Regions from separate parts of the Halobacillus sp. BAB-2008 genome, predicted to be linked through region 3. Evidence: predicted binding sites of a transcription regulator. Region 3 holds the regulator's gene; each other region holds the start of a gene.

Region 1 (7,981 bases), on a different contig from region 3:
GGATGCTTCCGGTTTAAAAATCGGTTGATATATATCAAGCGTGAATAACGTAATCGAACTGTTCAAGGCAGCATTGAACGAGCTTAAGATTGCTCCGAACAAAACGGCAGCTAGAAATCCTGACAGTGCAAGCGGCAGGACATCACTGACGAGTGTCGGATAAGCCATATCCCCTGTAGGAAGAGTATTTCCGTAAAGGAAAGAGGCGATGATTCCCGGCAGGACGAGGAAGAATACCCCGAATATCTTGAATAAGCCGGCGAACAAGACTCCCTTTTGCCCTTCAGCCAGATTCTTCGCAGCGAAGGTCCGCTGGATGATGGACTGGTTCGTACACCAGTAAAAAAGATTATTGAACAAGAGTCCTGTCAACAGCACCGTCCAGGGTACCGAGGATTCATGATTACCAATTGCGTTCAGCTTAGCGGGATTCTTATCGATCAATTCTTTAAAGCCGCCGACAAGATCTCCTCCGCCGATCGCCACAAGTGCAAGGATCGGAATCAAGAGACCGCCGATTATGAGACCGATCCCATTGATGGTATCACTGATTGCACAAGCCCGTAGCCCTCCGAAGATAACATAACCGCAGCCGATGATGCCGATTGCTGCCGCCACGATGGAAACAGTCATGATCTGACTCGTACCTGCAATGCTTGATAAAGAGAAAATGCTGTCCAGCACCAACGCTCCAGAATAAAGGACCGTCGGTAAATAGGCGACCGCATAACCAAGAAGGAAAAGGACAGAAACGATCTGTCTCGTTTTTCTGTCATACCGCTGCTCAAGGAAATCAGGAATGGTCGTGATGCCGGACTTCAAATACCTTGGAAGAAATACGAACGCCATCAGGATGAGCACCAGTGGACTCGTCACTTCCCAGCCCATGACTGCCATCGTCTCTGAAAACCCCTGTCCGTTCAAACCGACAAGCTGCTCCGTCGAAAGATTGGTTAATATTAAAGACCCTGCGATGACGACGCCCGTCAGGCTGCGCCCTCCCAGAAAATATCCATCTGAACTGGAAAGATTCGTTTTCCGCGTTTTGAACCACGAATACCAGGCGACGAATATGGTGTAAAAAAGAAAGCTGAAGATGATGATGCCTATCATATGAAATCCTCCCTAAGTTATGTAGTGAAAAGATGACAAGAACGAAATGTTAAATCCTCCCTGTTTTTTTCACTTAACTCAGAGATACCCCGGCGAAAAAAAGCCAAAACTAAAGTAAGCGATTGCAATGTTATTTTTCTAAAAAACCATCAAATCATACGGAAGGACCCCGCCCTTTTTTTGGAGGATATTTCTGCCTTCAGACACTTTTTATTCCTAAATATGAACAAGCTCAAAGCCTGTATTATCAAGGGTCACAGCAATAAGCAAGCCTATTTTTAAATAAATTTCGAACATTTTGTGTCCAAAATAAGAAATTTCTGTTACAATGAATACAAAGAAACCGTTTACACAAACTAGTGTAACAAAGGAGATGAATATAATGGGTGTAGCATCCATGTTCTTGTTGTTGGCGACAGTGACTCCGATTTTGTTTCTGATGATGAAGAAACCTGCTTTTGCGATCGTTCATTCTGTCTTGCTTATGGGCATGTGGGTCTATTACTTCCAAGTACTCCTTTATACAACACCTACCGCATTCTCACCGACATGGACGATGTTCTACCTCGCCCTCATCGGTACACATATCGGATGGGTGATGTTCTTCATAGCAACCGTCAAAGAAGGCCCGATCTACAAACAGGCACTTCAAGAGAAAATCGAAGCGCCGGACAAAATATAATCCACCGAAGTGAAAAGACCCCTTACCGCCTGCCGGTAAGGGGTCTTTTCTGGGAGAAAAATAAAAGCGAATTAAAGTTGGAAGAGGAAAGCTGCAAGAAGACTACCTGACGCGCGCAAAAAGCGATCTTTTTTTGCAGCACGCCCCTACCCAAAAAAAAAGCCTCTTCCTTACTATTAAGGAAGAGGCCTTTCTATTATTGATCCTCGATCGGCTGCGCTTTGAACAGCTGAATCATAGCCTGAACAAAAGCGACACCGCTCAGGATATAGAGAACGAAAGTCGGTTCATAATGAGAATACATCGCACCTGTAAGAGAGAAAGCCGCCAATACGACACATAGAACAAACCCGATCATATGCTTCCACTGCAAGCCTCCGATCATTGGTGCCTGCTCATTGTCCATCTGCTGTTTCTGTTCCATTACTTTCTCCCCCTGTTTGATGTATTAATGCCCGCTGTGTTCTCCACTGTCCATATTCATTTCCTCGTGATTCATGTTTTCCATGTCCCCGTGGTCTCCGTGTTCCCCGTGTTGGAACCCGAAGGACATCGTGAATAAGGAACCTGCTACGAGAATCGCAGCAAGAGCGAAACCGTGGAACATCATATTCCATGGAACATGACCGCCACCGCTGCCCTTTTCTGTGATGTGCATGAACATGAACAACTGAACACCAGCCTGAAGCAGCGCCAGAATCAGAATACCTGAAATGATCACTGCAACTGGAAGGTCGGAATTGATTGCTGCCCAAGCAGCGACAAGCGTCATAACGACGGATAACAAGAATCCTATTACGTGACTAGTCGGTACTTTCTTTGACGTATCTGCCATCTAGACCACCATCCCTATCAGATAGACAGCTGTGAAGATGAAGATCCACACAACGTCCAGGAAGTGCCAGTACAAACTGACGATAAAGAATTTTCGACTTGTCTTTGTTGTAAGTCCGCGTTTTCTTAGTTGAATCAGAAGTCCGATCGCCCATCCGATACCAAGGGTTACGTGAAGCCCGTGGGTTCCGGCAAGGACGAAGAATGCTGACCAGAAGGCAGCCGACTGCAGTGTCGCGCCTTCGTGCGTATAATGGAAGAACTCGAAGATTTCGAATCCAAGGAATCCTAAACCAAGGGCAAGCGTTATGATCATCCATAACGTCATGCCTTTGACATTCCCTTTACGCATTTGGTGAATCGCAAGTCCACACGTGAAACTACTCACCAAAAGCAGGAACGTCATGATTAACACGATGCCTGGCTCGAACAACTCACCAGGTGTCGGTGCATCAGCTGTACGGCCGAATAGGACGGCATACGTTGCGAACAGCGTAGAGAAAAGTACGACTTCGGCTCCAAGGAAAATCCAAAATCCGAGAATACTCATCTGTCCTTCTTGCGTCCGGTATTCTAATGGACCTGTTTTCAATTCTTCTGCAGCCATATCATAACCCCCTCGCTTTTCGCTCGATGCGTTTCACTTCATCGACGCTTACATAGTAACCGTCATCGTAGTCGAAGGAACGGATGATCATCATGATCACACCACCAACAAGACCGAAGATCGCCACAGGCATCCACTCGAAGACGAGACCGAAGCTTCCGATGAACAGGAATGTCATCATGATGATCGGCTGCCCGGTGTAACTCGGCATGTGGATCGGCTTCAATTTCGATTCGTCGAATGTCGTTTGACCTTCTTCTCTCATGCGCTCATACGGGTCGATACGATCGACGTATGGTACGGTAGCAAAGTTATAGAACGGTACCGGAGTTGTCGTAGACCACTCAAGCGTACGTCCATGGCCCCAGGAGTCGCCGTTTGTTTCACGTTCTGCATAGCGGTAGCTGTAGTAAACGTTGTAAACGAAGACGATGAAACCAAGTCCCATTCCAAATGCACCGACAGTAGAGATGACGTTCAATGGAAGCCACTCGACTACGTTTGTGATGAACAAACGACGAGGCATTCCATCCAAACCTAGGAAATACTGCGGGAAGAAGCAGACATGGAAGCCGGCAAAGAACAACCAGAATGCCCATTTCCCGAGACGTTCGTTCATCTTGTGACCGAACATCTTCGGATACCAGTAAGTCAAACCTGCGAAACAGCCGAAGACTGTTCCGGCGATCAGCACGTAGTGGAAGTGCGCGATCAGGAAGTAAGAGTTATGGAACTGGTAGTCCGCTGCTGCCATACCGAGCATAACCCCTGTCACCCCGCCGAGTACGAAACTCGGAATGAAGGATAGAGACCAAAGCATCGGTACGGTAATTTCGATTTTCGACTTGTACAATGTCGCAAGCCAGTTAAAGATTTTAACCCCTGTCGGTACAGCGATCAACATCGTCGATACAGAGAAGACGGAGTTTACGAACGCGCCTGCTCCCATCGTGAAGAAGTGGTGTACCCAAACAAGGAAACTCAGTAGTGCAATAATGATCATGGACCAAACCATGGCGTTGTAACCGAACAAACGTTTCTTCGCAAAAGCCGCAATGACTTCGGAGAAGATACCGAATGCCGGCAGAATAACGATGTAAACCTCAGGGTGTCCCCACATCCAAAATAAGTTCGCCCACATCATCGGCAGTCCTTCTCCGGTCAGTGTGAAGAACTGAGCACCGAAGACACGGTCGATTGTAAGCAGCGCAAGCGCTACTGTAAGGATTGGGAATGCGAACACGATGATGAAACATGTAACCAATGTCGACCATGTGAAGATCGGCATGTGGAACAGTTTCATACCAGGGGCACGCATCTTAAGGATGGTTACCATCAAGTTGATTCCGGTACCCAATGTACCGATACCCGAGAGCTGTAAGCCCATCAAGTAGAAGTTCTGACCCGGTCCTGGACTCATTGCCGCACCTGCAAGCGGTGTGTAACTTGTCCAACCAGCGTCCGGTGATCCCCCGATGACGAAGGAAATGTTAAATAGAATAGCTCCGAATGCAAACGACCAGAAGCTGACAGCGTTCAAATAAGGGAACGCAAAGTCACGTGCTCCGATTTGCAATGGAACGATAATGTTCATCAAACCGATAAGGAACGGCATCGCCATGAAGATGATCATGATCGTACCGTGTGTCGTAAAGATTTCATTATAGTGTTGGGAATCTAGGAATCCAAGCCCTGGAAAAGCAAGCTGGATCCTCATCATTAAGGCGTCGACACCACCACGGAATAACATGAGCAGTGCAGCCAGGATGTACATGATTCCGATTTTCTTATGGTCGACGGTAGTCAACCATTCACGCCAAAGCCAGCCCCATTTCTTGAAATACGTCAATACGAAGACGATTGCGATCGAAACGAGTGCAATCGACACCATAGCGCCGTAAATAAGCGGTTCGCCGGTGACTAATATATCAGTAATGTGCATGTCCTCTCACCTGCTTTCTTAATCGAATGTTTCTTGTGTTTCAACCTCGTCGTTACCTAAGTGCAGCTTCTCTCCATAAAGATCGAAGTATCTGTCAACGACGTAAGACGCTCCTTCATGTGTACCGTGATCAACAAATTCCAAGTGCGTAGAGGAATAAGATGATTTGTCTGTCAGACCAGGTTTGACCAAATCATTGTATTGATCCTGTGTAAGTTCCGGAGACTCGTTCTGGATATCGCTGACCCAGCTGTTAAAGTTCTCTTCGCTTTCCGCATGAACTTTGAACGTCTGTGCTGCGAAACCTTCTCCGTTGAAGTTGGAGTTACGTCCATCGTAGACCCCTTCTTCATCTGCCTGAAGATAAAGCTTCGTCATCATTCCTGCCATGTTGTACTTCTGACCACCGAGTGCCGGGATCCAAAGTGCGGACATGGAGTCTGCGGATGTCAATCGGAATTCGATCGGACGATCCGTCGGAATGTGTAAGTAGTTCACTGTTTCAATGTCCTGTTCCGGATAACTGAAGAACCATTTCCAATCCGCTGCTGTCGCATAAACGACCAGAGGTTCTTTCGCCTCTTCTCCTGCAGCAGGTTCTGGAGGTTTCTCCAGGTCGAACAATGTAGTGACCGTCGGGATCGATAGTAATGTAACGATAATGATCGGAATAACTGTCCAAACAACTTCAATAGCTGTGTTACCGTGAAGGTTCGGAGCATAGTCCTTATCGCCTCGACCAGGACGATCGCGGTACTTGATGACCATATACGCAAATAGTGCAAAAACAACCACGACAATTCCAAGCATGAACCATAAGGAATATACGATTAGATCTTTCTGGCTTTCCGCCACTGGACCTTTCGGGTTAAGCACAGTCATTTGCCCACAGCCGCTCAGGAACAATACCAGGCTTAGTGGAAGTAGTCCTAGCCATCTAGAACGCAGATGTTTAGCTTTCATTTGTTTTAACCCTCCTATCAGACTATTATTTATAAGTACAAGAATGAGACATCTATGACTCTCATCCATACTACTAGGGCTTGAATGATTATATCAGATTTTGTAGAATTTCACCTCCCTTTCACAAATATTTCACATTAACAGGCGCATCTTTGTTAACTTTTTGTTACAATCAAGCGTTTACATGCTATTTACTTCCATTTATTAATAAATTTGTAACACTTTTATCTCAATCTTGGACTTTTGACGGAATCTTCCGTCTCCATTAAACTGGTTAATAGAATAAAGGAGAGAATACTCATGCAGACCATCGTATATGATGACAAGGAAATACACTATGACCTACATAAAAAACCGGATGTCCCGTTTATCAAAATTTATATGGACGATTTGAACGGCGTACAGGTGACGGCTTCTTCTAATAAAGACGAAACACGGATCCGCGCTTTCGTCGAGAAGAAAGCCGGCTGGATCATCGATCGTTGGTGCGGCACCCATGAAGACTTATACATCCTGGATACGATCGATTTTAAGGAAGAGGAACAGCGGATTCCCTACCTTGGCCGCTCCTATAAGCTGAAGATTCATCCGGAAACAGACTCGACCGAGGCTTCCTTCGCCTTCCGTAAAGGAGGGTTCGCCTTCCATTTCCCACAGGAGTGGAACGAAGAGAAGCGTCAGGAAGCGTGGCGGGAGCAGACAAAGGCATGGTTTAAACAAAAGGCTGCCGATAAGCTCGCCTCCCTTGCAGAGGAAACCTCTGTATCCATCGAAGAGGACCACATCCGCTTGGGACGTAAGCATAAGGACGGCATTCAATTGAACTGGCGGCTCGTCCATCGGCCGAAAGAAACGACTGCCCGGACGATCCAGGACCTGATCGAAGAAAAAGCATACTGACATAAAAAACCCTTCCACCTATATAGTGGAAGGGTTTTTTCGATGAGTAAAATTCAGATGAATAGCAATAAGCTGAGCGCCATCACAGCCATACCGGCTACGACACCGTAAATGGATAAGTGTGCTTCCCCGTACCGTCTCGAAGCCGGAAGCAGTTCATCAAGGGAAATGAAGACCATGATTCCGGCAACACCGGCGAACAACACTCCGAACATGACATCATTCAGAAACGGCATGAGAATCAGAAAGGCGAGAATAGCACCAAGCGGCTCAGATAACCCGCTTAAGAAGGAAAGCTTGAACGCCTTCTTCTTATCTCCCGTTGCGAAGTAAATGGGAACGGACACCGCGATTCCCTCCGGGATGTTGTGGATTGCTATGGCTGCGGCAATCGCAATCCCAAGCGTTGGATCATTAAGCGCGGCTGTGAACGTGGCAATCCCTTCCGGAAAGTTGTGAATCGCTATAGCTAGTGCCGTGAAGGTTCCCATCTTCAGAAGAGCCGGATCATGGACAGCGGAAGCACCGCCGCTCTTCATATCTTCGACTTTCTTCACTTCGTGCGGATTTCCGGCTTTCGGAATCAAGCGGTCAATCAGAGCAATGACGAGCATTCCGCCGAAGAAGGCACCGACCGTCGACCACTTCCCAGGGACTTCACCGAGCGCACTCGTCAGCGAATCCTGCGCTTTAAAGAAAATTTCCACCATCGACACATAGATCATCACCCCTGCCGAAAACCCGAGTGCCAGCGATAGGAACCTCGTGTTTGTCGTGGAAGTGAAAAAAGCGAGCACGCTGCCGATCCCGGTCGCCAATCCTGCAAATAATGTGAGCCCGAGGCTAATAATACATTTTCCATACTACCTCTCCTTCTATCTCGTACTATCTAATCGACATTTTACTCGAAGTTTTTCCTTAGTGCAACTTTTTTTGTTTC
Region 2 (7,981 bases), on a different contig from region 3:
ATAGGACGGAGGAACCTTCTCGAACCGGAGACTCTTCCACATAAAGAATGATACAATGATGACAGAATGTGGGAGCGGAGGAGGAGCTGTCATGATTGTAGAGAATGCGCATGGGTTATTTCTTCAAAGGTACGACGGATTGGGAGAAAGAAGTTGGAGGAGAGACGATTGTTATAAGTTTGTCTTCTCTCCATATGGGCAGAGCTGCTACCAGACAGAATCGGGCGACTTGGTCATTGATAAAGAGCAGTTTGTCCTGTTTAATCCAACTATGAAACATAAGCAGTGGAAGGCAGAGGAAGAAAAGTTCCTTGTAGAAATCCGTCCTGAATTTTTGATGGAGACCGCTAGAGAGCTTGGCTACCCATCGGAATCCCCGGAATTCGCCGCTCTTTCTTATCGGCAGGAGCCCGTTCATCAGTGGGTATCATTCGTCCGGTCATTTTTGAAGTCGGAGGGGGGAGATTCCAGCTCCCTGTTTGTGGAAAACAGTATGGTGCAGCTTGCCATCCTCCTGCTTAAGTATGGACTTGGCTCTCACCGACATGACGTAGTTTTAACACAAAGCGTTGATCCGTTAAACCGGGTGATGGATGCACTGAAGGAAGGCTACCGCGAGAACTGGACGCTTGGAGATATAGCGGAAGTCGCTCGTATGGATAAATACCAGCTCTCTCATCTATTTAAGCGGGAGAGCGGGGTCTCTCCTTATTCATGGCTTCAGATGTACCGCTTGTTCAGAAGTCAGCAGGATCTGCTTCATACGAAACGATCCGTCTTAACGATAGCAACGGAACACGGGTTCTCAAGCATTGCGGTTTATAATCAATTATTTAGACGTATTTATCATCAGACGCCGACGCAGTTTCGTAAACGGCACGCCTTTACCTAACCACGAAGCCACACATAAAAAGATGATACAGCAGCCACTTATAATCATAAGTGTCTGAATGGACAGGAAAGTCGAGAGCAGTCCAAAGAAGGCAAGGGAAATGGTATTTGCGGCATACAGTAGAACGGCATTTGTACTGAATGCCCTTCCCATCTTGGACTCCGGCACGTATTTCTGCAGTAAACAGACCCGGGAAAGGCTTGCAACAGGAATACCGATGCCGATGAGGATCGTGCCAATGACAAACTGCTCCGGTTTATAGAAAGCGCCGTAATACAAAATACCGGTTCCCCAAACGGCTGCACCGATTACATAGTGGTGCAGCCCCCATTTCTGAATGAATAGCGGGGCGAGAAGATTGGTTATAATGACGACTGCACCGAATACTCCTTGAATTCCGCTGTACCACAGCTCCCCGTCCGGTCCTGCCTCCATAAGGGCGAGCAGCAACCCCACCTGCCATACCCACGTATTCATAAACACCGTATAAAACGTGAAGAAAAAAAGGCTTCGGATAGTCGGCATTCTTCCCGCCCACTTAAGAAAGGACCCGACAGAAGGCGCGATGGAACGGATCGAGAACTTTGTACTTCGCTTTTCTACCATTATGATCTGCGCAAGGCATAGGACACTCCATACATAGGTCAACGCATCTAAACTGAAGAAGTGGACCACTCCCATGGTTTCAATGATGACGATGGATAGAAGAGGCGTCCCTATTGTAACGCCTCTAGTCATGGTGTCGTAAAGGCTGTTGGCGGCAGAACGTTCTTCCTCCTTTGTAATCATAGGCAGGACAGCACGGTGTGCCGGATTGAAGAAACAGCCGATTGACTGGAGAAGAAAGCTGATGATAAGAAGGACGCCGAAGGACAACGCATCTGCATAATGGAGCAGCAGGATGGACGCGACCAAGGGAATACGGAGGAGATCCAGGATGATCAACAGCTTCTTCTTGGGCAGTGCATCCGCTACTGCTCCGCCGATTAATCCGAAAAGTAAATAGGGAGCGGTTTCTGCTACTGCCATGGCTGTCGTATGGGCCGCGGACCCCGTCAGGTCATGGGCAAGAAACAAAAAGGCCATTGCCGCTAAGCTGTCGCCAAGTCGTGATATGCTTCCGCCTAATAAATAAAAACGCACATTTCTGTTTTTCCATAGTATTCGATACATAACTTCACCTCATCTCCATCATAAGAAAGAGTGGAGTGGGCGTCTGTATGTATATTGGTGGGATATGTTCAATATTTCATCAGGTGATATAAAAAAACACCCGGAAACCCGGGTGCTTCTGTTGTTACGCGTTATTTTCTTGTCGTTTGTGTTCCGGCAGGATGAGTGACCGCGGAGCACATTTCTTCTTCGTCAATTCAGAGACGATGAAGATCATAAGGAAGGCCGCGATACATGCTGTCGTACGGAATGGGAAGAGGACGATGCCGTCTTCGATCATCGGGTACGGTAGGAATGCCGGGAGACCTAGTGCTGGCTCTCCGCCTCCAAGACGAAGGAAGAGGGAAACCGCAAAACCGGCGATCGATCCGTAAAGGTTGGCATTCTTATAAAACAATGCCATTGTCAGTTGAGGGAACAAGATTGTGTAAACAAGGTCGGAGGCCAGATACCAGAGAGTGTAGACACTCTTTACGTTCAAGGCGATAATCATGGATCCGACACCAACGATGATGATGGTACGCTTAATGACTTTCTTCAGTTTGTCTGAGTCTGCATTTGGGTTGATCAATGGACGATACACGTTCCAGGATGCCATAGAAGAGGCAGATAGGATCGAGGAGTCCATGGATGACATAACAGCAGCTGCAAGTGCACCAAGTCCGATGGCTGATACCAGTTCAGGAGTCAGATATCGAAGAACGTGCGGCAAAATGACAGATGCGTTTTCAGGCGTTGGGATACCCATGGATGCCCAGTCGATATTGACTCCAACGACACCGATCAACACAGCTGGAATGGCAGCGATGATACAGATGACACCTGCTGTGATGGAAAGCCACATAGCTGTCTTCTCACTTTTAGCGGAAAGGACACGCTGGAAATATACCTGCCAGGCAATTCCACCGAATATAAGCAGCAATGCGTAGTCGATCCAGTTCCAGAAGTAATTGCCCCATTCAGGGTCCTGCCAGCCGTTCAGCGGAGGGAACAGGTTGGCGTAACTTCCGAACTCTGTTTTGTAACCGCTCCATGCGGCATCAAGTCCACCTACATGTCCTAATGTGAAAGGCACGACCAGGATAAGACCGATAAGCAGAATAGCCATTTGGAACACGTCTGTATAAGCAACGGCCCACATACCTCCGGCTACAGTATAAGCGATAGCGATGATACCGGAAAGAATGATAGAGGTAGTGAAGTCGATATTCAGAATGGTTCCAAACGTTGTACCAAGTGCTGTCAGGATAGCGGCACTCCAGAACATCTCACCAAGGAGCGCAGGTAGGTACAGAACACCTGCCATTTTCTTACCAAAACGTTGTTCAAGTGGATCGAGGATGGTCATGAATTCATAACGGCGCATCTTACGGGCATAGAAGATACCACCAATGATCAAACTTAGTGCATAGCCCCAAGGCGCCTGGCCCATACGATTCCGTCGGCATAAGTGGATTCCGCCGTCCCGTTGATGTAACCACCACCGACCCAGGTAGCGGCCATTGTAAACATGGCGACGCCGAGCGGCATGCTGCGGTCAGCGACCATCATGTCTTCGAGAGATCCGGATTTTTTAGTAGCGAAGATAGCACCGATGTAGTAAACGAGGGCATAAAAGGCAATCATGGCGATGAATCCGCCCCATTGGATGTTTTCATTTGTGAAGGCGATGTAGAGGACAAATATACCTAACAGTGTTGCAAGCAAAATAGCCGGTCCGTTCTTAGCCAAGAAGGACTTCGATTGATTTGACGGTTGCAATGATATCACTCCTTGTAGTTTTTTGAATTTTCTGCAAATCACAGCGCGCATACGTCTCCCCTGAAATAACATGTTCTGTTATTTTTGAGAGGCGCATAGAAACAATTATTCTTCAGAATCAATAGGGATGTACTCGAAAATCTCTCCACTTTCTATGGAATCGACTAACTTCAACAGCCATTTATAATAAGGCTTGGATCCTTCCAACTGACGGTGGATCCGCTCTGCTTCAAATCTGGTGTCCTCATCAATATCCGTAGAATTCATGATCATTTCCAGTTCAGCTTGTGCCTTTTTTACGGCATCCATATTGATCTTCGCTTCTCTGATCCATTTTCTTGAGAAGAAATTGGAGAAGAAGTTGAAGAAATCTTTTTCTGCGACAAATGTCTGACGGCGTGTTCCTTTTCGGAATGTCTGCTTGACGATGCTGTAGCTTTGGAGCTTCTTCACTCCTGTGCTCATGCTCGGCTTACTCATTCCGAGTTTCTCACGCATTTCATCGAGGGTCATGTCCTTTTCGAAGTACATCGTTCCATAAAGGGTTCCGGCACTCCGCGTCACGCCATACAAATCCATCGTTTCTGCTATGGAGTCGATGACTAAGGCTTTGGCATTCTCGATGACGTCTCTGGAGTCATCTTCATGATTCTTGGTCATTAAAAACCTCCTCGCCACGCATGCAGTAAAGTTCATTAAATTTTTTCTTTACAAACTTATCTTAACGAATATAATCTGCTTGTCAAAATTTAATCTTTTTTGAATATGTACTGAGCCTTGCTATCCCATAGGTTATACAAGATTCATTTTTATTTTTCCTTTGACAGCAAATTATAAACATGTTAATGTTGAAAATTTGCAAAAAAATAGCTGATAATGTCGAAAAGAATAGGGAATAGTCGAAAAAAGCATGAAAAATCATAAAAAAAGATAAATACTTCCTGTAGAATGACCTCCCATTCCCCCTTTTATTCGTAAAGGGAAAAGAAAGGTATGACAGTGTTTGGAAAAGGGGACGATGATACAGAATTGTCACAAAATCCGGCGCCTTTTCTTTAGAAACCGTCAAAGATATGAATTATAATGTAGATAATGTGAAGTTTTTCACAAAAATGCATATAAGGAGCTAATGAACAGCTATGAAGCAACTAAGCCGTGTAGCTTTTCGTAATAAAGGTGTGCTATGGGCATTGATTGTAACCTCCTTCCTGATCGGGGCAACCATTATTGGTCAATCCTATTTCTTCGTAGCGATTGTCGACCGGATCTTTCTCGGTAACGAAAGCTTCGGGGAGATTGTGCCGCTTCTTGCGGGCTTATTACTGGTGTTGGCAGGACGCACATTCTTCACATGGTGGAACGGAAGAATTGGAGTGAAAATGGCAGCAGATTCGAAACGATATTTTCGCAGGCAGGTGCTGTCTAAGTTCACCAGGAATCCGCTGCAGTCCGCAATGGAAGGTCAATCCGGGCGTAAAGTAAGTGTCCTTTTGGATTCCGTAGATGAAATCGACGGTTATTATAGTAGTTATCTGCCACAAATGATTCAGACGATGATCATTCCTTTTATGATCTTGATTGTTGTATTTGCGGAACATTTATATTCTGGATTGATCATGATCATTACCGCACCGTTTATTCCATTATTTATGGCGATTATCGGCGTGATGACGAAGAAGAAATCGGAAGAACAAATGGAGAAGCTGTCTGCCTTCTCCGGGAAATTCCTCGATACACTGCAGGGTCTTACAACGCTTAAATTGTTTGGACGTTCCAAACAGCAGGTGAAGGAAATTGAAACAAGCAGTCACGGTTTTCGGGATGCCACGATGGAAGTATTGAAGGTGGCGTTTGTATCCTCTTTGATGCTCGAATTTATTTCTATGTTAAGCATTGGACTGATTGCATTGGAAATTGCAATTCGATTGGTCGTTTATGAACAAATATCCTTCTTCTCCAGTTTCTTCATTCTTATACTTGCTCCGGAGTTTTACTTAACATTAAAAGATTTCGGCAGCGCGTTCCATACAGGGAGAGGGAGTGCCGGTGCCGCCAATCAACTGGCTGCGGAACTGGAGAAAGAGGAAGAGGACTTGAACTGGGGAGAAGAAAGGCTGGTCACTGATGCTCCTCCGCCTATAGAGTTCAAAGAGGTCTCTTTTCAATACGGGGAAGGGTTCTCTCTCCAGGACCTTAACTTAAAATTACCGTCAGGAACGCAATTGGCGATCGTGGGAAAGAGTGGCGCAGGAAAGACGACCGCTCTCCATATGTTTGCGGGTCTCGTAAAACCTCAGAAGGGCGAAATTATTGTAAATGGAAAATCATTATTTTCTTATCATGAGGAAGATTGGTTCAGACGTGTCAGTTACATTTCCCAGAATCCGTATCTATTCTCCGGGACAATGGCAGAGAATATCGCAATCGGTGACAACGGTCGTCACTCGATGGAAGAGATCAGGGAAGCGGCGCGTAAGGCCGGTATATCAGATTTAATTGAATCGCTGGATCAAGGGTATGACACTCCTGTTGGAGAGGGAGGGCGCGGCCTTTCCGGCGGGGAAAAACAGAGGCTGGCAATCGCACGGGCTTTTCTGAAGAAACCATCGATCATCTTGTTTGATGAACCGACAACCGGCCTTGACCTAAAGACGGAACGGGTTCTTCAGCATTCCATAGCTGCATTGGCAGAGTACTCTACGATCATTACAGTGGCCCACCGTCTGCACACCATCAAAAACGCTGACCAAATTTTATTTCTTGATAAAGGGGAACAGGTTGGCCTCGGGACCCATGAAGCGCTGCTTCAAGAGGTTCCTGAATATAGACGGATGGTGACTGTACAGAAAGGAGACAGCACGTGATGAAAGAATTGAGAGAAGTCATCCACCTGGTCGTCAAGGAAAAGAGAGACATCGTCTTATCTGTTCTTTTCGGATTTCTTGCCGGAATGTCCGCGGTGGGTCTGTTTGCCTCAAGCGGCTATCTAATTTCCCGTGCAGCACTGATTCCACCGTTGTACGCCTTGACTGTCATGATTGCTTTCTTGAAACTGTTCGGCTTCGCCAGAGCGCTTGGCAGGTATGCAGAGCGGTATTTTTCACACAGGGCTACGTTTACCATATTGAGTAATATCCGTTTGGCATTCTATAAAAGACTGGAGCCTCATGCACCCCGGATTTTTCGGAGATATCGGAGTGGAGACTTATTAGCCAGAATAGTCGGGGACGTTGAAAGCCTGCAGAACTTCTTTCTGCGCGTTTACTATCCGCCGGTCGTCCTTGTGATTATCTTCCTTGCAACGATCGTATTCACGGCTATTTTCAGCTTGCCTGTGGCGCTTGTTCTGTTGGGGGGGCTTGTTGTCACCGGCCTCTTCATCCCGTCCTGGTATGCAGTAAAGCAGCGGAAGTTAGGGAGCCGTGTGCGAACCGCTCGCGGGGCTCTGTCCACTGAAGCGACAGAATTTCTGTATGGATTCCGGGATTTAAAGATTTATCAGCAATTGGAAGGAAGAGAGAACAGCTTGCGTGAGGCAGCGGGAACGTATATTCATGAACAGGAACGGGACGGAAAAGCGATGCTTGCCAGTCTGTCATGGAACACAGGAGTATCCCTTATCGTCTCCTGGGTTGTGCTAGGCGTAGGGGCATATCTTGTTGCCCGAGGGGATCTCAATGGTCTTTTCCTTGCCATGCTTGTCATGATATCGTTGACGGTTTTTGAAAATGCGACACCAATGGCCGTTCTACCTTCGCATCTGGATGACAGCAAGCGTGCAGCGGAACGACTCTTTACCATCACAGAGGAAGAGAGTGTACCTACTACGTCCGAGTTAAACGTTGAATCAGGTGCTCCAGCCATCGAATTTGAACATGTCGATTACACGTTTCCTAATGAAGAAAGAAAGGCTTTATCCGACGTGTCCCTCTCTATTCCGGCCGGATCCAAGACGGCCATCGTCGGAGCAAGTGGGTCGGGGAAGTCTACATTACTGCAGCTTATGCTTCACTTTCAGCTGCCAGATCAGGGGAGTGTAAAAGTGAACGGCGTGCCGATCGAGCAGGTTAAGGAAGAAAGCGTATGGGCGCGGAGTAATGTGGTTCTTCAAGAAAACCACTACTTTTATGGCACAATCGAAGAGAACTTGGCCAT
Region 3 (7,981 bases):
GTTTTTCAAGGTGGGTATAACAAAGGAGAATCACACAAGGAGGCGAACCATTTATGGGACGTTTAGATAATAAAGTAGCTGTTGTGACCGGTTCTGCGACAGGAATCGGAGCGGCAACCGTGAAATTATTCGCAAAGGAAGGCGCGACGGTGGTCTGTGCCGACATCAATGTCGATGCCGTGAAGAAGACGGTGGATGAAATTCATAACGAAGGCGGCGAGGCGGAGACGTACACGCTCGACGTATCGAAAGAGGACAGCGTTTCGGCATTTGCTGATTACCTGAAGAAGACGTACGGCAACATCGATGTCCTGTTCAACAACGCAGGGATCGACGAAGAAGGCGGCAAAGTGCACGAATATCCGGTCGATCTCTTCGACCGGATCATCGCTGTCGATCTGCGCGGAACGTTCCTGACGAGCAAATACCTGCTTCCATTAATGATGGATAACGGCGGATCGATCATCAACACATCTTCCATGTCCGGAAGAGCTGCTGACCTCGACCGCTCCGGCTATAACGCGGCGAAAGGCGGAATCACGAACTTCACCCGTGCGATGGCAATCGACTACGCCCGGGACGGCATCCGCGTCAACTCCATCGCTCCCGGTACGATTGAGACACCGCTTGTAGACGGCCTTGCCGGTTCGAAGGAAGATAAGGAAGGACAGGAATTCCGTGATGCCAACAAGTGGATCACTCCACTCGGCCGACTTGGAAGCCCGGATGAAATCGCATCCGTCGCCCTGTTCCTCGCCAGTGACGACAGCTCCTATGTAACCGGAGAGGACATCACGGTCGACGGCGGCATCATGGCCTACACGTGGCCGGGTAAAATGCTGATCGATAAGAAATGGAAAGAAGAAACCGAATAAGAATAACAAAAAAAGATGCCGGAGCCGGCATCTTTTTTTCAATCCTCTATTTTTCCATCCAACGGATAATGCTTCAAAAAGTAGACGAGCGCTTGAAGCTCAATCGCAAGATCGATATGATGCACCCTCACATCCGACGGCACGTTGATTCGGGCCGGCGTGAAGTTCAGGATACCCGATATTCCGCCCTCGACGAGACGGTCGGTGATCGCCTGCGCCTCTGAGGCAGGAACCGTCAGAATCGCGACCTTCAAATCGCCGATCTTCTTCTCCAGATCATCGATGTGATGGACCTCCACCCCGCCGACTTCACTCCCGATCCGATTCTCACTCGCATCGAAGGCAATCTCGATCTTTGTATTATTGTTCTTCGTGAAATTGTAATTCAGGAAAGCCGTTCCCAGGTTCCCGACACCAATCAGCGCGACACGTGTCGTCTCGTCCTGATCCAGCGTCTTCCGAAAGAAGGAAAGCAGGTACTCGACATTGTAACCATAACCTTTCTTCCCGAGGGCTCCGAAATAGGAGAAATCACGGCGGATGGTTGCGGAATCGACTTTGACTGCCTCACTCAATTCTTTCGATGACACCCGCAGTTTCCCCTGGCTGTGCAGGTTGTTCAGGAAACGGTAATATAACGGAAGCCGCTTCGCTGTCGCCTGAGGGATTTTCGCTTGTTCTATATCCATTGTCGTCTCTCTGCTCCTTTACTCGTCATTTCTTCGGTAATCTCCGTTCTTCCCTCCGGTTTTCTCTGCAAGGTAAGTCGGACCGATGACCATGCCTTTATCTACTGCTTTACACATATCATAAACCGTCAATGCTGTGGCAGAAGCGGCCGTTAGCGCTTCCATTTCTACCCCGGTGCTTCCCTTCGTCTTCACGGAAACCTCGATCAGCAGCTTTTTCGTTTCCCCTGTTTCCCAATCGAAGGATACATCGATTCCCTTCAAGGAAAGCGGATGACACATCGGAATCCAATCCGACGTTTTCTTCGCTGCCATGATTCCGGCGACTTGGGCGACCGCGAGCACGTCCCCTTTGGCCATTGTCTGGTTGGTAATCTTCTCGTATATTTCTTCCTTCACTTCCACACTCGTTCTCGCAACAGCCGTCCGGACCGTATCGTTTTTCTCTGATATATCGACCATCCGTGCCCGGCCCTGCTCATTAAAATGACTGAATTCCGCCATCTCCAACTACCCCTTTTATGTGATTGGTCATGCCGCAGGCGGCAACACTAGTTTCATTTTAACAAAAAATCACAGGGAAGTCGTTAAAGTTTTCACAATCTCGCGAGGGCTTCTGTTGCTAGCAGGCTCACCGATGATATACACTTGATTTATCGAGGTGAAACGACATGATTCTCATGCAGTTGAATCAATTGGAAAAGCGTTTCGGCGCTGAATTGATTTTATCTAATATTAAACTGGAAGTACAAAAGAACGACCGGATCGCCATTGTCGGCAGAAACGGTGCAGGAAAGTCGACCCTGCTGAAGATGATGGCCGGCGAGATGAGCTATGATGAAGGAAACATCTTCATGCCGAAGGAAACGACGCTCGGATATCTCGCTCAAAACACAGGCCTGCAGTCCGACCAAACGATCTGGAATGAAATGGAGAAAGTCTTCCTCCATCTGAAGGACTTAGAGAAAGAGCTGCGCGCGATGGAAGCGAACATGGCAGACCCTGACCTGATCTCGGATCAGGAGCGCTACCAGCAGTTATTGACCGATTATGACCGCAAGCAGGAATACTTCAAGAACGCAGGCGGATACCAATACGAAGCGGATATCCGCTCGGTACTGAACGGGCTGAATTTCCAGCATTTCAACTGGGATACACCGATCACGTCCTTAAGCGGCGGCCAGAAGACGAGGCTGGCACTCGGGAAGCTGCTGTTGAAGAAGCCGGACGTGCTTATTCTCGATGAACCGACCAACCACCTGGACATCGATACGATCTCCTGGCTCGAAGGGTACCTGCAGGGCTACCAGGGTGCGGTCGTCATCGTTTCCCACGACCGCTACTTCCTCGATAAGATCGTCAACACGGTCTACGAGATCGCCTTCCAATCCTCTAAGAAGTATCACGGCAATTACAGTAACTACCTGAAGCAGAAAGAAGCCGACTTCGAGCAGGAAATGAAGCGATTCGAGAAGCAGCAGGAAGAGATCAAACGGATGGAGGACTTCATCCAGAAGAACATCGTCCGTGCGACGACGACGAAGCGCGCCCAGAGCCGGCGCAAACAGCTGGAGAAAATGGACCGGCTGGAAAAACCGAAAGACGATAACCAATCCGCGAAGTTCAGCTTCCAAGTGGCGAAGCGCAGCGGAAACGATGTGCTCAAACTGAGAGACTATGCGTTCCGTTATCCGGACAGCGATACGAACCTGTTCGACAAGGTTTCCCTTGATCTGAACCGAGGCGATTCGGTGGCCCTCGTCGGTCCGAACGGGGTCGGAAAGACCACCCTCCTTAAGACGATCATCGGCGATTTGGAAGCCGTCAAAGGAGACAAGCTGATCGGCACGAACGTCCAGATCGGTTACTACGATCAGGAACAGAATAAGTTGAATTCCACGAAGACCGTTCTGAATGAGCTATGGGACGATTACCCGATGAAAAATGAGAGGGATATCCGGACCATTCTCGGAAACTTCCTTTTCTCAGGCGAAGATGTCCTGAAGCCGGTCTCTGCCTTGAGCGGTGGAGAGAAGGCACGTCTCTCCCTCGCCAAGCTGATGATGCAGGAAGCGAACTTCTTGATTCTGGATGAGCCGACCAACCACTTGGACCTCGACAGTAAAGAGGTGCTGGAAGCCGCACTCGTCGACTATCCAGGAACGTTACTGTTCGTCTCCCACGACAGATACTTCATTAACAAAATCGCGACACAGGTCGTCGAGATGAATCCGGAGGAAACGAGACTGTTCCTCGGAGATTACGACTACTATGTGGAGAAGAAACAGGAAGAATATGAACTCGAGCAGCTGGAAGCCGAAGAGCGGCGCCTGAAAGAGCCCGCCAAGCACGAGCCACAGGCCAAGAACAGCTTCCAGGAAGATAAAGCTGCGAAGCGGGAAGAGCGGAAGAGAAACCGCCGTATCGCTGAAATAGAAGCGGAGATTGAACAGATCGAGCAGCAGCTGGAAGAGAATGAAGCCTTACTCTGTGATCCGGAAGTCTACCAGGACCACGAGAAGTCCCTTCAGCTCACGCAGGACAATGCCGAAAAGCAATCTGCTCTCGAGCAGTTGATGGAAGAATGGGAAACGCTGCACGATGAATAAGAAGAGAGCATCCACAGATGGTGGGTGCTCTTTTTTCGTCCTTATTTCTCTACAGATTATCAACAAAGTTACTAACAGCTGTGTATTTGATTTATCGGTTTTCAACAGGGTTATGCACATTATCCACAATAAAACCCGACGTTATCCACAGAAATGGTATCGCTTTCTTTTAAGATCACACATATCCACAACCTGGAAACCAAACGCATACTTATACACATGTGGATAAGAAAACAAAAACCCTCCGTGAAGGAGAGCTTTTGTCACCTCTTACTTTTTCCTTGCGCCGAACTGTTCTAAATCGAGCCCGGGGTTCGCATTGAGATCCCACTCGGACCGATGTCCTTGGTTAAAGGCAACTGCCCCTGCTGCTGCAATCATTGCTGCATTATCTGTACACAGCGACAGTGGAGGAATGAGCAGTTCTGTATCGATATCCACAAACTTCTCCTGAAGCGCCTGACGCAGCCCTCTGTTTGCAGCCACGCCTCCGGCGACGATCATTTGCTTGACGCCGTATTCCTCAGCCGCGCGGGCCGCCTTCGTCGATAAGACATCGACGACGCTCGCCTGAAAGCTTGCCGCTACATCGGCATCCTTCAGTACTTCTCCCCGCTGCTTCGCTTTATGAAGCCGGTTGATGACGGCAGATTTCAAACCGCTGAAACTGAAGTCGTACGAGCCTTCTTCCAGCCAGGCCCGTGGGAAGTCAATCGTCTCTTCTCCTTCTTGTGCCAGCCGGTCGATTTGAGGGCCGCCTGGGTATGGCAGCTTCAACGTACGTGCCACTTTATCATAGGCTTCCCCTGCGGCATCATCCCTCGTTTCTCCGATGATTTCATAGGAGCCGTGCTCTCTCATCAGGACAAGCTCGGTGTGCCCTCCGGAAACGACCAGGGCGAGCAGCGGGAACTCGAACTCTTTCTCCAAACGGTTGGCGTAGATATGGCCGGCGATATGGTGGACGCCGACGAGCGGTTTCTGCTTCGCAAAGGCGACGGCTTTTGCTGCATTCACCCCTACTAAAAGGGCTCCTACCAATCCCGGTCCTTCGGTAACGGCGATCGCATCCATGTCATCGATCGTCATCTCCGCCTCGTCCAACGCTTCTTCCAGTGTGATCGTCATCTGTTCGATATGGTGTCTTGAAGCGATTTCCGGAACGACCCCGCCGAACCGCTTATGGCTCTCGATTTGAGAAGCCACGACGTTTGCTACCAGTTCTCTTTCATTTTTTACGATGGCGACAGCTGTTTCGTCACAGCTTGTCTCAATTGCCAGTATATATTGATCCTTCGTCATTTTAATCCCACCCACATTACTAACGCATCTTCTCCGTTGTCGGAGTAATACCGTTTGCGGATTCCACCCGGTACCAGTCCGAACTTCCGGTACATATGCTGCGCGGCTGTATTTGATACCCTCACTTCAAGGGAGAGTTGAATCGCTCCATGTTCAATCGCTTGTTCGCACGTATGGCGGAAGAGGTTCTCCCCGTGCTTTTGTCCCCGGTAGTCCGGATGGATGGCGATATTGGTGACGTGTGCCTCGTCGATGATCAGCCACAAACCGCAATATCCGATAATCCTGCCCTCTTCTTCGACGACATAATAGTGGGCGTACGGATTATCATCCATCTCCTTTTGAAAGGTTTCCTCCGACCACGGGACAGGGAAGGAAATCTTCTCTACTTCCATGACCCCTTCCACATCCGCAGGCGTCATCTGTCTGATTGCTGCCATGTCACTGCTTCTCCTGCTGTTCCAGCCATTTGACTTCGGCCTCCGGCAGACGCAGATAATTCGGTACTAGATCATGCAGCGCCCCAGGTTCCCGGTCCACTGCGACGTCTGCAAGGATGGATGGACGAGCAAATTGGTAGGGAGCAGCCGGGATGACCGCTTTTTCCCCGAGGACCTCTTTAATCTTCTCTTCATGGACGGCGATATCCTGACTAAGGAACAGAACAGGACGGTCCAATTCTTTCAATTGGTTCAGCCAGTCTTCCATAAGTATGTTCGTCTCCTCCATCACGACCGTCATGGATGAATCGTAAAGGCCTGTGTACACAAGACCGCGGCGCGCATCAAAGAAAGGACATACATATCCATCAAAGAATGCGCCTTGACGGGCAACAGCCTCCAGACTGGAAATGCCGACTACAGGAATGCCGAGTGCCCATGCCATCGTTTTCGCCGTCGTAAGACCGATACGCACGCCTGTGTAAGAACCGGGTCCGTGTGCGACAGCAATTCTGTCCAGCTCTTCCGGTTTCGTACCCGTTTCCTCCATCAGCTGGTCGATCGCAGGCATGAGGCGGATCGAATGGTTTTTTTTCATATTCGTAACATATTCACCAGCGACGGTGCCGTCTTTCAGAACGGCCACCCCCATCACATAATTGGACGTGTCGATCGCAAGTATATTCATAATAAAATCTCCTTACATATCGCATCGAAATGTTCCGATTTCGCATCGAGTTTAATGGAACGGGTCGATTCGTCTTTGTAGTGGATCGTGATGTCGAGACGCTCCTCCGGCAGGTACTCCCGGATGAACTGCGCCCATTCGACGACCGTGACGCCTTCGCCTTCAAAGTACTCTTCAAAGCCGAGGTCTTCCTCGCTGTCCTCCAAACGATAAACGTCCATATGATAGAAAGGCATCCGTCCCTGGTACTCCTTCATGATCGTGAACGTCGGGCTGTTTATATTCCTCGTTACACCGAGGCCTTTTCCCAGTCCCTTCGTAAACGTCGTTTTTCCAGCGCCGAGATCTCCTTCCAGCGTCAGCAGATCTCCAGGTACAAGTCGTCCTCCAAGCCGCTCTGCAAGGCGCTGCGTCTCTTCTGCAGAAGAGCTGATGCATTCATATATAGCCATAGGTTCATTCACTCCTCAAATGCGTGTAACCGGACTTTTCCAGCCGTTTTCTTTGTCCATGTTCCTGTAAATAGACAGAAGCTTCCGCCTGACGTTTGGAAGTAACACTTCCAACCCGGGTAATACGAAGTTTCAGCTGCTCCGCAATCTGCTGAACGCGTTCCCAATCCTTTTCCGGGACGGTTCCGAGCAGCTCAAAATCTTCCCCGCCGGAAAGCATCCACTCTTTATATCGATCCGGATATACATGCATCAATGCATCCGAATACGGGAGATAGTCCGCATCAATAATCAAATCGACATCACTTGCTTCTGCTATTTCATTTGCTTCGTTGGCAATACCGTCACTGATATCGTTCAACGCCACTCGTTCCAAATTGGAGAGTCCTGCTGCGAAAGAAACCCTGGGTAACGGCATCCGGTGTCTTTCCACAAGAAAAGCCGTCTCCTTGTCCGGGTTCTCCCCTTCTTTAAGGAGCCATTCGAGTCCTCCGCGCGAATCTCCGAGCGTACCTGTGACGAAGACAACATCAGCAGGCTGAGCCACAGAACGATACCTTGCTTTATTTTTATCGACCATCCCGATCACCGTAACCGTCACAGAAAGCTCCTGTCCGGAAACGGTGTCCCCGCCGATCAAATCCATATGATAACCAGCAGCAAGAGCATCCATGCCTGCATACAGGTCATGAAGCTCCTGCTCTTCCCAATGGGAAGGGATCGTGATGGAAACGAGATAATAAGCAGGCGTACTCCCCATTGCAGCCAAATCACTTATATTGGCTGCCAACACCCGGTGACCGACATGATAAGGAGCCATTGTATCTTTCGTGAAATGGACCCCCTCCACCATCGTATCCACCGCTGTGACGATATCACTTGCGGGAGCGCGAAAAACAGCCGCATCATCCTGAATTCCTTTAATC

Evidence for each region. Region 3 encodes Rex, which represses fermentation and respiration genes when NADH is low (regulators of the CRP and FNR family bind a similar motif). Its sites were predicted from a motif close to TTGTGAAATATTTCACAA; they were not measured.
Region 1: a site for Rex is predicted at 6,262-6,279, ahead of qoxA (cytochrome aa3 quinol oxidase subunit II). Genes of this name have one in related genera too.
Region 2: a site for Rex is predicted at 4,919-4,936, ahead of cydD (thiol reductant ABC exporter subunit CydD). Genes of this name have one in related genera too.

Annotation. Positions count from the first base shown of each region.
Region 1 covers NZ_ANPF01000051.1:39,235-47,215, reverse strand. Annotated here, with positions in the region: partial or broken gene D479_RS12070 (solute:sodium symporter family transporter) at 1-1,113, opposite strand, end outside; gene D479_RS12065 (hypothetical protein) at 1,496-1,795, shown strand; gene D479_RS12060 (hypothetical protein) at 1,992-2,219, opposite strand; gene qoxD (cytochrome aa3 quinol oxidase subunit IV) at 2,244-2,630, opposite strand; gene qoxC (cytochrome aa3 quinol oxidase subunit III) at 2,631-3,236, opposite strand; gene qoxB (cytochrome aa3 quinol oxidase subunit I) at 3,238-5,178, opposite strand; gene qoxA (cytochrome aa3 quinol oxidase subunit II) at 5,197-6,141, opposite strand; gene D479_RS12035 (YgjP-like metallopeptidase domain-containing protein) at 6,442-7,041, shown strand; gene zupT (zinc transporter ZupT) at 7,095-7,892, opposite strand.
Region 2 covers NZ_ANPF01000030.1:12,328-20,308, forward strand. Annotated here, with positions in the region: partial or broken gene trxB (thioredoxin-disulfide reductase) at 1-44, shown strand, start outside; gene D479_RS19885 (AraC family transcriptional regulator) at 92-892, shown strand; gene D479_RS08550 (MFS transporter) at 830-2,065, opposite strand; partial or broken gene D479_RS08555 (sodium:solute symporter family protein) at 2,190-3,736, opposite strand; gene D479_RS08560 (transcriptional regulator) at 3,932-4,486, opposite strand; gene cydD (thiol reductant ABC exporter subunit CydD) at 4,966-6,690, shown strand; gene cydC (thiol reductant ABC exporter subunit CydC) at 6,690-7,981, shown strand, end outside.
Region 3 covers NZ_ANPF01000057.1:3,634-11,614, forward strand. Annotated here, with positions in the region: gene D479_RS13000 (SDR family oxidoreductase) at 54-875, shown strand; gene D479_RS13005 (redox-sensing transcriptional repressor Rex) at 914-1,564, opposite strand; gene moaC (cyclic pyranopterin monophosphate synthase MoaC) at 1,583-2,068, opposite strand; gene abc-f (ribosomal protection-like ABC-F family protein) at 2,236-4,173, shown strand; gene tsaD (tRNA (adenosine(37)-N6)-threonylcarbamoyltransferase complex transferase subunit TsaD) at 4,444-5,475, opposite strand; gene rimI (ribosomal protein S18-alanine N-acetyltransferase) at 5,472-5,915, opposite strand; gene tsaB (tRNA (adenosine(37)-N6)-threonylcarbamoyltransferase complex dimerization subunit type 1 TsaB) at 5,917-6,603, opposite strand; gene tsaE (tRNA (adenosine(37)-N6)-threonylcarbamoyltransferase complex ATPase subunit type 1 TsaE) at 6,600-7,055, opposite strand; gene thiL (thiamine-phosphate kinase) at 7,060-7,981, opposite strand, start outside.